2 regions of the Nocardioides sp. YJ-D4 genome follow, and region 1 is predicted to be linked to the other one. Evidence: riboswitches for the same ligand, from Rfam matches in the RefSeq annotation. Region 1 holds a riboswitch; the other holds the start of a gene.
What was found. A riboswitch is a leader RNA that binds a small molecule or an ion and turns the genes downstream of it on or off. The one in region 1 is predicted to bind glycine.
Positions count from the first base shown of each region.

Region 2: it holds a riboswitch for glycine, as region 1 does, so the genes downstream of both, gcvP (aminomethyl-transferring glycine dehydrogenase) here and gcvT (glycine cleavage system aminomethyltransferase GcvT) in region 1, are expected to answer to the same signal.

Region 1 covers NZ_CM132932.1:5,116,673-5,123,451, forward strand. The annotation lists gene ACW14X_RS24435 (Crp/Fnr family transcriptional regulator) at 1-595, shown strand, start outside; gene ACW14X_RS24440 (hypothetical protein) at 611-1,435, shown strand; gene ACW14X_RS24445 (CobW family GTP-binding protein) at 1,406-2,443, opposite strand; glycine riboswitch at 2,521-2,616, shown strand; glycine riboswitch at 2,618-2,716, shown strand; gene gcvT (glycine cleavage system aminomethyltransferase GcvT) at 2,773-3,876, shown strand; gene gcvH (glycine cleavage system protein GcvH) at 3,885-4,268, shown strand; gene ACW14X_RS24460 (L-serine ammonia-lyase) at 4,317-5,723, shown strand; gene ACW14X_RS24465 (helix-turn-helix domain-containing protein) at 5,763-6,290, shown strand; gene ACW14X_RS24470 (hypothetical protein) at 6,317-6,727, opposite strand; gene ACW14X_RS24475 (amidase domain-containing protein) at 6,757-6,779, opposite strand, start outside.
Region 2 covers NZ_CM132932.1:235,647-242,425, reverse strand. The annotation lists gene ACW14X_RS01245 (MFS transporter) at 1-910, shown strand, start outside; gene ACW14X_RS01240 (MerR family transcriptional regulator) at 1,056-1,673, shown strand; glycine riboswitch at 1,755-1,845, shown strand; gene gcvP (aminomethyl-transferring glycine dehydrogenase) at 1,905-4,793, shown strand; gene ACW14X_RS01230 (hypothetical protein) at 4,845-6,068, opposite strand; gene ACW14X_RS01225 (AAA family ATPase) at 6,192-6,779, opposite strand, start outside.

The DNA.
Region 1 (6,779 bases):
GACACGCCTTCGGCGCGGCGAGGTGCTGTTCCACGAGGGCGACGCCGCCGACCGGCTCTACGCGGTCGTGGACGGCAAGGTGAAACTGAGCCGAGCCGCGGCCAACGGGCAGGACAGCCTGCTGGCGATTCTGGGGCCGGGCCAGGTGTTCGGCGAGCTGTCGCTCTTCGACCCCGGCCGGCGCTCCTCCACGGTCACGGCCGTCACCGACCAGGTCGAGCTCGCCTCGCTGTCTCACGACGACCTGCTGCGCCTGCTCGACGGGCGCCCGAGCGTGACCCGTGGGCTGCTCGCCCTCCTGTCGGGCCGCCTGCGCCGGGCCAACGACGTGATCGGCGACCTGGTCTTCGCGGACGCGCCCCGCCGGGTGGCGAAGGCCCTGCTGGACCTCGCCGAGAGGTTCGGCGAGACCACCGACGAAGGTGTGCACGTACGCCACGACCTCACCCAGGAGGAGCTCGCGCAGCTCGTGGGCGCGGCTCGGGAGACGGTCAACAAGGCGCTCGCCGACTTCGCGGCCAAGGGCTGGGTCAGGCTGGAGTCGCGCTCGGTGGTCATCACCGACATGGAACGGATCGTCCGCCGAGCCGGGTGAGCTCTGCTCGTCGGGGTGAGACCATCGAGCATGGTCCTGCCGCTCGACGAGCTGCCTCTGCCCCCGGCCCGGCGGCCGGATCTCGACGAAGACTTCTCCGGCGGGCTGTCCGAGCAGTGGTGGATCCCGCACTATCTGCCGCACTGGACGACGCCGGAGCGGTCCGAGGCTCGCTACCGGCTCCTCCCGGGTGCGCTCGAGCTGCGGATCGAGGCCGACCAGCCCGACTGGCGACCCGAGGACGCACCGCTGCGGGTCTCGAACCTGCAGACCGGCGCGTACTCCGGTCCGGTCGGCTCCGCACGCGGAACGCATCGTCACCGGGAGGACGGGCTGGTGGTGCGGACCGAGACGCCGCAACGGCTCCTATTCGCTCCCGCTCGCGGTCGCATCGACGTGACCGTCGCCGCGACCCGGGACGAGGGCTGCATGCTCGCGGCATGGCTGGTCGGCACCGAGCATCTCTCCGGTGAGGACTCCGGGGAGATCTGCCTCTTCGAGATCGATGCGGACGCGATCGGCGCGACCACGGTCGCCCGTTCCGGGGTCAAGGCGCACCACGACCCACGCCTGACCACCGACATGGCAGAGATCACCGTCCCGTTGGACGCGACCCGGCCCCACACCTGGACGGCGATCTGGGACGGGCAGAAGACCGTCATTGGCTGCGAAGGCCGCGTCGTACGTCGTCTTCCCCAGGCTCCGACCTACCCGCTGTTCCTGATGATCGACCTCTTCGAGATCGGGCCGCCCACCGGATCCCACCCGAAGACGGCGACCGTCCATCGGGTCCGGGGATGGACCTCGGTCTCAGAGACTGACCCGGACCAGCTGGCGTAGCCGGCGAAGACCCTCGGTGCTCGGTCGTTCGGCCGGGGCGAGGGCATCGGCGAGGTCCATCCGGACTGAGTCGGTCTCGAGCTCGAGGCCGATCGCCACGAGCTCGCTCGTCGCGTCCTGTGTCCGCCTGGCTGCGGCGACGTGGGCGCTGCGTCCGACCAGGTTCACGTGGTAGCTGCGCGGCCCCTGGCCGGTCGCGACGGCGACGGTCCCCTTGACCCGGTACGCCGTCGCCGGTGGCTCCTCGAGCAGGTCGACCAGTCGACCCGGCTCGATGGTGCCCGGCGTCGTCACGGTGACCGCCCGGGCATGCTGATGTGCCTCGTGGGAAGCGGCCGCCTCGCGCAGCAGCGCGGCGATCGGCAGCTCGTCGGGCGGGTCCTCGGGCACGGCGGCGTCGTAGACGAGTCGCGGGTCGATGCGGCCACCCACGGCGTACGCGATGTGGACCTCGGGGTTGTGCTCGCGCACGCGTCGCTCGATGCGCGCCAGGACCTCGTCCCGCTCGGCAGCCGGAACCAGGTCGGTCTTGTTGATCACGACCAGCGAGGCGGCCGCGAACCGGACCGGCGCCGGGCCCCGGCCGTCGTCGAGGGTGTCGAAGTACGCCGAGGCGTCGACGACCTCGATGAGCCCACCGCGGCGTACCCGCTCGACACCGCTGAACCGGACCAGCTTGGCCAGCGTGCCGGGCTCGGCGATCCCGCTGGCCTCGACGATGACGACGTCGAGCGCGAGCCGCGGGTGGGTCAGCTTCTCGAGGGCGTCGTCGAGGCCGCCGGCGTCGGGCAGGCAGCACAGGCAGCCGCCGGCGATCGAGGCCGGCTCGTCGATCTGGCCGGTGACCAGCCCGGCGTCGATGTTGATGTCGCCGAAGTCGTTGACGACCACGCCCACCCGAGCGCCGGGCTGGCGCAGCAGATGGTTGAGCAGCGTCGTCTTACCCGATCCGAGATGGCCGGTGAGGATGACCACGGGAACCCGGCTGCTGGTGCTGGTCAGTGGCATCGGGCCATCGTAGGTCGTCATCTTGACGGCTGAGATGGCCACACCTAGGTTTGCCGCACAACTTCACATCCGCCACTTGAACCGCAGCGGGAGAGTCCTTGCCCATCCGGGGTGAGGCGCCGAAGGAGCAAACCTCCCCAGAATCTCTCAGGCCCCATGACCGCTGTGGTGAGGCGACCTCTGGAAAGACAGGATCCGCTGGATCCTGCACCCACGGTGCAAATCGCCCTTCGGGCGGTGAAGCTCTCAGGTAGCGATGACAGAGCGGGGAGGTCACCCGTCCACGGGTGCCGCTGTCGGCACCCACCACCAGGGAGCCTCCCGCACACATGACCTCACCCGTCCCTACCCCTCTGCACGCGATCCACCAGGCGCTCGGCGCCTCGTTCACCGACTTCGCCGGCTGGAGCATGCCGGTCCGCTACGGCTCGGAGACCGCCGAGCACCATGCCGTACGCACCACCGCGGGCCTCTTCGACCTGTCCCACATGGGCGAGATCGAGGTGACCGGCCCCGAGGCCGGACGCGCCCTCGACCACGCCCTGGTCGGCAGGCCCTCGGCGATCGGCATCGGCCGCGCCCGCTACTCGATGATCTGCGCCGAGGACGGCGGCATCATTGACGACCTGGTCGTCTACCGGCTCGAGCAGGAGCGCTACCTGGTCGTCGCCAACGCGAGCAACGTCGGTGTCGTCGCTCCGGCGCTGGTCGAGCGTTCCCAGGGGTTCGGTGCCGCGGTCCACGACGCCTCCGCGGAGTGGGCGCTGATCGCGGTCCAGGGCCCCGCCTCGGCGGCGATCCTGGCCGCTGTGACCGACCTGGACGTCTCCTCCCTGAAGTACTACGCCATCGACGCCGGCACGGTCGCCGGGGTCGAGGCCCTGCTCGCCCGCACCGGCTACACCGGTGAGGACGGCTTCGAGATCTACTGCGCGCCCTCGTCGGCCGCTGCCGTCTGGGAGGCGCTCACCGAGGCAGGTACGCCGCACGGCCTGCAGCCCGCCGGGCTCGCCTGCCGCGACACTCTCCGGCTCGAGGCCGGCATGCCGCTCTACGGGCACGAGCTGAACCGCGAGACGACCCCCTTCGAGGCCGGTCTCGGCCGGGTCGTCGTCTTCGACAAGCCCGACGGCTTCGTCGGCGACGCCGCCCTGGCCGTACGCCGCGACGAGGGCCCGCGCAGCGTGCTCGTCGGCCTGGTGGCTGCCGGTCGCCGCTCTCCGCGGGCGGGCTACGCCGTCGTGGACCCGGCCACCGGCGACGAGATCGGCGTGGTCACCAGCGGCTCCCCGTCGCCGACTCTCGGACGTCCCATCGCGATGGCGTACGTCAGGCCTGATCTCGCCGCGGCCGGCACCAAGGTCCACGTCGACGTGCGCGGCAGCCGCGAGGACGCCGAGATCGTCGACCTTCCCTTCTACTCCAAGAAATGAGCCGAGAGATGAGCGCAGCCATGAGCAACCCGACCCACCTGTCCTACACCGCCGAGCACGAGTGGATCGAGACCCGCGGCGATGTCGCGCGCGTCGGCGTCACCGCCTTCGCCACCGAGGCGCTGGGAGACATCGTCTTCGTCGAGCTGCCCGAGGCGGGCAGCAAGATCACCGGGGGAGAGAGCTGCGGTGAGCTGGAGTCGACGAAGTCCGTCAGCGACCTCTTCGCGCCCGCCGACGGTGAGATCCTCGAGATCAACGCGGCCGTCGTCGCCGACCCCGCGCTGATCAACAGCGACCCGTTCGGCGCCGGCTGGCTCTTCGAGATGCGTGTCTCCGGCGCTCCCGACCTGCTCGACGCCGCGGCCTACGACGCTCTGATCGAGGAGTGAACCGTCGTGACCGCTGACCTCAGCGGCGCCCCGGCACCGGTCGTGGCGATGGCCCTGAGCACCTTCGACCTCTACTCGATCGGCATCGGGCCCTCGTCCTCCCACACCGTCGGGCCGATGCGCGCCGCGAAGACGTTCGTCGACGGCCTCGTCACGGACGGTCTCGTGGACGCGGTCACGCGGGTGAAGGCCGAGCTGTTCGGGTCGCTCGGCGCCACCGGTCACGGTCACGGTTCGGAGGGCGCGGTGCTGCTCGGCCTCGAGGGTGAGGAGCCGGCGACCGTCGACACCCGGGCCTCGTCCGGTCGGGTGGCGGCCATCAGGGAGCGCCGGGAGCTGTCGCTGGGCGGCGCCACCCCGATCCGCTTCGACGCCGACACCGACCTGGTGATGCATCGCCGCAAGAGCCTGCCGGGTCACCCCAACGGCATGGTGTTCACCGCCTACGACGCCTCCGGAGAGGTACGCCGGGAGCGCACTTACTACTCCGTCGGCGGCGGCTTCGTGGTCGACGAGCACGCTTCGGGCGCCGCCCGGGTCGTGCCGGACCGCTCGCCGGTCCGCTTCCCCTTCACCACCGGAGCCGAGCTGCTCAGCACCTGCGAGCGCGAGGGCTTCCGGGTCTCCGACCTCATGCGCGCCAACGAGCTGACTTGGCGTACGCACGAGGAGATCCGCGCCGGCCTGCTCGAGATCTGGCGGGTGATGGCGGACTGCGTGCAGGCCGGCTGCGACCGTGACCCGGTCACCGACGGCGTACTTCCTGGTGGTCTGCGGGTCCCACGCCGGGCGCCGCTGCTCTACCGCGACCTGTCCTCCGGAGCCGGTGCCCAGGACCCCTTCCGGGTCATGGACTGGGTCAACCTGTTCGCGCTGGCGGTGAACGAGGAGAACGCCTCGGGCGGCCGGGTCGTCACCGCTCCCACCAACGGCGCGGCCGGCATCGTGCCCGCCGTCCTGCACTACTGGGTACGTTTCGTGGCTCCCCAGGCCGGGCTGGACGAGGCCGCGATCGAGGACGGCATCGTCCGGTTCCTGCTCACCGCGGCCGCCATCGGGATCCTGTGCAAGACCAACGCCTCGATCTCCGGCGCCGAGGTCGGCTGCCAGGGCGAGGTCGGCTCGGCCTGCGCGATGGCCGCCGGGGCGCTGTGCGAGGTGCTGGGCGGCAGCCCGGAGCAGGTCGAGAACGCCGCCGAGGTCGGCATCGAGCACAACCTCGGCCTCACCTGCGACCCGGTCGGCGGCCTCGTGCAGATCCCGTGCATCGAGCGCAACGCCATCGCCAGCGTGAAAGCCATCAACGCCGCCCGCCTCGCCCTCAACGGCGACGGCTCCCACAAGGTCAGCCTCGACAAGGCGCTCAAGACGATGCGCGAGACCGGTGCCGACATGAAGATCAAGTACAAGGAGACCTCCCGCGGCGGCCTCGCGGTCAACGTCATCGAGTGCTGAGCCGACGCGCCTCATAGTAGATCTTGCTATGATCGGATCATGTCGTCACGTGGAGAGATCCTGCGCGAGGTGATGCTCGAGACGGGCACCACACAGTCGACGCTGTCGCGAACCAGTGGCGTTCATCAGCCGAGCATCAGCCAGTTCCTCTCCGGGAAGGTCGACCTGAGCGACGATCAGCTCGACCGCCTGCTGTCCTGCATGGGCTGGCGCCTCGAGGTCGTACGCCGCCCCGTCACGCCCGACCTGACGCGCTCGGTACGCCGCTCGTGGATGCTTCACCGACGCCTCTCGGGTGACCTGACCTCGACGACGCTGCAGGAGTGGAAACCGCGGATCGAGCGCCGCCTCGACCACCTCCGCCGCAACGTCAGCGGGCAACCGCACGAGCGGAACCTCGAGCGCTGGACCTCGCTCATCGACAGCGAGGACGTACGCGGCCTGCAGCGCGTCATGACCGGCCTCGACCGCGACTCCATCGAGATGCGCGAGGTCTCGCCCATGGGCGGCCTGCTCAGCGGGTCCGACCGAATCGAGGTCCTCGGAGACCTGGCCGACACCAACTGAGAAGCCGCGTTCGCGTCCAGGCAGCGTCAGACGGAGACGGATCGCCGCTGACGCGACGAACCCCGAGCTGCTACGGCTCCAGCGATGCCGGCGAGCACGATGACGTAGCTTCCGACGATGAGAGCAAAGCGCCCGCGCGCGGCGTCGCGGCAATCGTCGCTGTAGTCCTCGGCTCCTTCGGCTGCAAGGTCGTCAGCCGTCATATCGTCGAGGGGATCAGCATGGGTGCTTCCGACGGTCCCGCCGCAGATGACTCCGTCATCCACCGTCGTCGGCGAGACGAGGAATGACACAAACACGCCGGTCGCAACCAGGAAAGCGGCGGCCGCGATGGCGGCGGTCATTCTGGTCTGTCGTCTGCACAGTGCGAACAGGCCGACGCCGGCCACCGCCACCAACAAGAACACGAAGATCCACGATCCGAGAAACATCCACATGTTGAGGGTCCTTATCCCGTTGTCAGATGTCAGGTAGTTCGACGAAGGCCGT
Region 2 (6,779 bases), 1.2 Mb from region 1:
CGGAGGCCTGCTGAGCGAGTACGCCGGCTGGCGCTGGGTGTTCCTGGTCAACGTCCCGGTCGGGATCCTCATCGTCGCCCTGCTGGCCGGTCTGCGGATCCGGGCGGTACGGCGCCGGGCACCGCTCGATCTCCCTGGCCAGGCGCTCGCCGTGCTCGCGCTGTCGGCGCTGACGTACGCCGTCATCGAGGCCGGTCACGCCGGCTGGCACGCGCCTGCCCTGCTCGCGGCAGCGGTAGCCGTCTCGGCGGCCGTCGCCTTCGTCGTGGTGGAGCGTCGCTCGGCGGCGCCGGTGCTGCCGCTCGCGCTGGTGGCCCAGGGGAGGGTCGCGGTCGCGCTGGTCTCCGGGTTCGGCATCAACTTCGGGTTCTACGGCGGGATCTTCCTGCTCGGCCTCTACTACCAGCAGGTGCGGGGCTGGAGCGGTGCCGAGGCCGGGCTGATGTTCGTCATCCCGGCGGCCATGACCACCTGCGCCAACGTCGTGGCGCCGCGCCTGGCGTACGTCGTGGGCCGCCGCGCGCTCATCGTCGGGGGCCAGCTGATCCTCGCGGCCGGAATGCTCGCCCTGCTCCCGCTCACGACGACGACGCCGGTCTGGCTGGTCCTGGTGCTGCTCGTCCCGCTCGCCACCGGCGGCGCGCTGGCGATCACCCTCGTCACCGCCGACCTGATCGACGCCGTCGAGCCCGCCCGCGTGGGTGTCGCGACCGGCGCGCTGAGCACGTTCCGGCAGACGGGCGGCGCGATCGCGGTCGCCGTCTTCGGTGGTCTGGGGGCCGGTGTGTCCGGGATCCTCACGCTCCCGGGGATGCAGGTATCTCTCCTTGTCGGGGCCGGCGTCCTGGTGCTGACCGCCCTCGTGGCGACCGCCAGGCGTCGAAAGCCTCAGGCTCTACTTGAGGGTTAGCCGCGACGACACGCCGGAGGGGGTTCTTTGACCAGGGCCCTTGCGGCGCTTACCTTGTAGTTGTCTCTGTTGTAACTCCAACGATGTGGTCCCCCCGCCGCAGCCGTTCATTCCCCGAGTGGAGTTACGCACAACGGAGTAGACGATGGAGGACATCGTGTTCGACCACGAGCAGAAGCCCGGGCACGGCGCCGACGACGCGCAACGCGCGGCGGAGCAGGCTGACGAGCAGGGCCTTCTCTTCACCGACGATGTCTCGCCCCTGCCGAGCGACACCGGTTACCGCGGGCCGACGGCCTGCAACGCTGCGGGGATCAGCTACCGCCAGCTCGACTACTGGGCGCGCACCGGTCTCGTCGAGCCGAGCGTGCGTGGGGCCACCGGCTCCGGCACCCAGCGGCTCTACTCCTTCCGCGACATCCTGATCCTCAAGGTCATCAAGCGGCTCCTCGACGCCGGCATCTCGCTGCAGCAGATCCGCGCTGCCGTGCAGCACCTGCGTGAGCGGGGCACCGACGACCTGACCCGCGTCACCCTGATGAGCGACGGCGCCTCGGTCTACGAGTGCACCAGCAACGACGAGGTCATCGATCTGCTCCAGGGCGGGCAGGGCGTCTTCGGCATCGCCATCGGTGGCGTCTGGCGCGAGATCGAGGGCACGCTCTCCGAGCTCCCCAGCGAGCGTACGACCGACGACGGCGAGCAGGTCGCCTCGATGTCCGATGAGCTCTCCGCCCGCCGCGCGGCGCGCAACGCAGGCTAGTAAACGTCACGTAACACTAGACCCCGAGGTCCCCGCAGAGGCGGGGCCTCGGGGTCTAGTCGTTTATGCTGGAGCTGCTGACCATCCCGCACGGGAGAGCTCCTCTCGAAGGGGCGCCGAAGGGGCAATTCCTCCCCGGAAACTCTCAGGCATCCACGACTGTGCGGACCAGGCAACTCTGAAGCGGCGCAGGTGCGGTGACAGAGGGGGAGGGCGTACGAGTTGTCTTAGATGCCCTCAGGAGCCACTGTGTCCGACACGCCCACTCTGTCCGAGCTCGACGCCGCCTCCCCGTTCGTGGCGCGCCACGTCGGACTCTCGGCCGCCGACGAGGCGACCATGCTCGCGCGGCTCGGGTACGACTCGGTAGCAGCGATGATGGACGCCGCCGTCCCGGCCGGGATCCGCTCGGTCGAGTCGCTGGACCTGCCGGCCGCGCTGAGCGAGGCGCAGGTCGCGTCGCTGGCGCGGGAGATCGCAGCCTCCAACAAGCCCGGCGAGGCGATGATCGGGCTCGGCTACCACGCCACCGTGACGCCGCCGGTGATCCGTCGCAACGTGCTCGAGGACCCCAGCTGGTACACCGCCTACACGCCCTACCAGCCCGAGATCTCCCAGGGCCGCCTCGAGGCGCTCATCAACTTCCAGACCATGGTCGGCGACCTGACCGGCCTCCCGGTGGCCAACTCCTCGCTCCTGGACGAGGGCACCGCGGCCGCCGAGGCGCTGGCGCTGGTCCACCGGGCCAACCGCAAGGGCTCCGGTCCGTTCGTCATCGACGCCGACGCCCTGCCGCAGTCGATCGAGGTCGTGAAGGTGCGTGCCGAGGCGATGGGCCTCGAGGTCGTCGTGGCTGACCTCTCGGAGGGTCTGCCCGAGGGCGACGTGATCGGCGTGCTGGTGCAGTACCCCGGCGCCTCCGGTCGCGTCCCCGACCTCAAGCCGATCATCGACGCCGCCCACGAGCGGGGTGCGCTCGCCGTCGTCGCCGCCGACCTGCTCGCGCTCACCGTCCTGGAGGCGCCCGGCACCCTCGGCGCCGACGTCGTCGTCGGCTCCACCCAGCGCTTCGGCATCCCGCTCTTCTACGGCGGCCCGCACGCCGGCTACATGGCCGTCCACGAGGGGATCGAGCGGCACCTGCCGGGTCGTCTCGTCGGCGTCTCCGTCGATGCCGAGGGGCGGCCCGCGTACCGTCTCGCTCTGCAGACCCGCGAGCAGCACATCCGCCGCGAGAAGGCGACCTCCAACATCTGCACCGCGCAGGTGCTGCTGGCCGTCGGCGCTTCGATGTACGCCGTCTACCACGGCCCCGACGGGCTGCGGACGATCGCGACCCGGACCCACCGCTACGCCGCCGTCCTGGCCGCCGCGCTCAAGTCGGCCGGGCTCCCGCTGGTCTCGGAGACGTTCTTCGACACGCTGGGTGTCACCGTCCCCGGCCGGGCGGCAGACGTCGTCACCGCGGCGCGCCGTTTCGGCGTACATCTTCGTCTCGTTGACGCCGACACCGTCGGTATCTCGACCTCGGAGGCGACCACGCGCTCGACCCTGTCGGCCGTGCTCAACGCCTTCGGCGTCGCGGGTGCGGACCTGGACGAGATCGACCGCACCACGGCCAGCGCGCTGCCTGACGGCCTGCTGCGCACCACCGACTACCTGACCCATGAGGTCTTCAACGCGCACCACAGCGAGACCCAGATGCTGCGCTACCTGCACAAGCTGGCGGCGCGCGACTACGCGCTGGACAAGGGCATGATCCCGCTCGGCTCGTGCACCATGAAGCTCAACGCGACCACCGAGATGGAGCCGATCTCGCTGCCCGGCTTCGCCGACCTGCACCCGTTCGTGCCCGCCGAGGACGCCGCCGGCTACACGCGTCTGGTCGGTGAGCTGGAGGGCTGGCTGGCAGAGGTCACCGGCTACGACGAGGTCTCCATCCAGCCGAACGCCGGCTCGCAGGGTGAGTTCGCCGGCCTGATGGCGATCCGCGGCTACCTGGACGCGCAGGGCCAGGGTCACCGCAAGATCTGCCTGATGCCGTCCTCCGCGCACGGCACCAACGCCGCCTCGGCCGTGATGGCCGGGATGAAGGTCGAGGTCGTGAAGTCGTCCGAGGACGGCACCGTCGACCTCGACGACCTGCGGGCGAAGCTGGACGCCCACGGCGAGAACGTCGCCGCGATCATGGTGACCTACCCCTCGACCCACGGGGTCTACGAGGAGGGCATCACCGAGGTCTGCTCGCTGGTGCACGAGGCCGGCGGTCAGGTCTACATCGACGGCGCCAACTTCAACGCGCTCCTGGGCTACGCCAAGCCCGGCGAGTTCGGTGGCGACGTCTCCCACCTGAACCTGCACAAGACCTTCTGCATCCCGCACGGCGGTGGCGGTCCGGGCGTCGGCCCGGTCGCGGTCCGCTCCCACCTGGCGCCCTACCTGCCCTCGCACTCCCTGCACCCGGACACCTCGAAGCGCTCGGGCATCGGCGCGATCTCGGCGGCTCCGTACGGCTCGGCCGGCATCCTGCCGATCTCGTGGGCGTACGTCCGGCTCATGGGCGCCGAGGGTCTGACCCGGGCGACGTCGGCCGCGGTGCTGTCGGCCAACTACGTGGCCTCGCGCCTCAACGAGCACTTCCCGGTGCTCTACCGCGGCGAGACCGGCCTGGTCGCGCACGAGTGCATCCTCGACCTGCGGCCGATCACCAAGGAGACCGGTGTCACCGTCGACGACGTCGCCAAGCGGCTCATCGACTACGGCTTCCACGCCCCGACGATGTCCTTCCCGGTCGCCGGCACACTCATGGTCGAGCCCACCGAGTCCGAGGACCTCGGCGAGCTGGACCGGTTCATCGACGCGATGATCGCGATCAAGGGCGAGATCGACCGGGTCGCCTCGGGCGAGTGGACCGCCGAGACCTCGGTCCTGCGCGGTGCTCCGCACACCTCTCGTGCCCTCGTCGGCGACTGGGACCGCGCCTACTCCCGCGAGGAGGCCGTCTTCCCGCGCGGCATCGACCCGGACAAGTACTGGCCGCCGGTGGCCCGCATCGACAACACCTACGGCGACCGCAACCTGGTCTGCTCCTGCCCGCCGGTGGAGTCCTTCGCCGAGTGACGTTATCGCCGAGTCGGCGCGTCGTGACGCGCCGACTCGGCGAGGTCTTGGTCAGCTCAGGGTCATGATCGGCTCGCCGTTGGCGTTGAGCCCGGTGCCGTGGGTGCACGTGCCGGACCTCGGCGCGCCGCCGTTGTAGGCCTGGCGTAGGCAGTTGCGCAGGGCGAGCTGTCCCCAGTAGTTGGGGTGCAGGCTCTCCTGGATGTAGTAGTTGCCGCTCGCGGTGGAGACGGTGCGGATCTGGTTGACCCACTCGGTGCGGTCGACCGCACCAGAGGCCCGCCAGCTCGACAGCCCCTTCTCCTCGAGAAGACCCACGGTGTTCTCGCACAGCCGACGGCCCGCGAAGGCGCCGGTGACGTCGATCTTCTTGATGTTGGTCAGCCCGGAGTCGCTCGCCGCACCCGAGATCGCGTTGTTGATCGTCGGCAGGATCGTGTTGTACGCGTAGTCGGCATCCGCGTTCCAGAAGCCGCAGCCGCCGGTGTTCTGACGGGTGTAGCCGGACTCGCTGTAGCGGTAGACCGAGGAGGTCGCGAGCGGCGAGGGCACGTTCTGGACGATCAGGGTCCAGGCGCCGTCCGCGTAGCCCGCGTTTCGCATGGCGGTGCGTACGTTCTGGAACGCGGTGGCGATCCTGGCGCGTACCGCGGCGACGTTGCCGGCTGCCATGGCGTTGGTGACGACGGCGTCGTCCTTGCAATAGTCCTTGCTCCAGGACGGCGAGAGCAGGAAGTTCTGCACGCACTGGGTGACGATCGCGGCGAAGTTGAAGTCGTTGCCGCCGATGCCGATCGTCACGGCCTTGACGTTGTGGCTCGCCGCGAAGCTCTGCAGCATGAGGGCCTGGCCCTGGTTGCTGCCGCTGGAGTAGAAGTCGATGCCGGGCTTGAAGTAGCCCTCGCTGGTCGTGGTCGTGGCGACCTTCGCGCCCGAGCAGGCCAGGTTGAGCCCGTTCACGCCACCGCCGACGTACGCCTCGGCCGCCGTGCTGCGGTGGCAGCGGTTGATCGTCTCAGCGGTGTGGCCGGCGTTGTCGAAGTAGGTCGCGCTGCCACCCGCATCGACGAGCGACTCGCCGGAGTTGCTGTTGCCGGCCCAGCGGCCCGCCTCGCCGGAGACGTAGCTGTCACCCACGGTGACGATCCACGGTGTGCCGCTTCCGGGGCCGTCGGCGTGGGCGGGTGAGGCCATCAACGTCGTCGCGGAGAGCAGCGACGCTGGTAGGAGAAGGGTCGCGGCGACCTGGGCGACACGGGTGCTGAGACGTGGCACGGAAACCTCCGGGTGGTCTGGGACGGCTTCCGCGGTGCGGAGCCGCCTCAGGCTAGTGACGTACGTCACTCCCGGGGAACTACTGGCGGGTAATAACTCTCGTCCCGAGGGTAAATTCTTCGCTCAGACGCCGACGACGTGGAGGGTGGAGCCGTCGCGGCCCTTGGCCACGGCCAGCTGGGTGGGGATGCGCTCGCGCATCTCGGTGACGTGGCTGACCACGCCGATGATGCGGCCGCCCTCGCGGAGGGTGTCGAGGACGTCGAGTACGTCATCGAGGGTGTCGGCGTCGAGGGAGCCGAAGCCCTCGTCGACGAAGAGGGTGTCGAGCATCTGGCCGCCGGCCTCGTTCATGATCACGTCGGCAAGGCCCAGGGCCAGCGCGAGGGAGACCACGAAGGTCTCGCCGCCCGACAGGGTGGCCGGGTCCCGCGACTCGCCGGACCAGTCGTCGCGGACCATCAGGGCCAGGCCGCCGCGGCGGTCGCCGGCGCCCTTGGCCGCGGAGTGCTCCAGGGCGTAGCGCTGGTCGCTCATCTTCGCCAGCCGCTCGTTGGCGGCGGCGACGACCTGGGTGAGGCGGTAGGCGACGACGTAGGCCGACAGGCTCATCTGGAGCTGGTTGTCGCTGCTCTTGCCCTCGGCGAAGGAGGCGATCCGGGCGGCGACCTCGAGGTCGTCGCGTACGGGAGCCCAGGCCGAGAGCGCGCC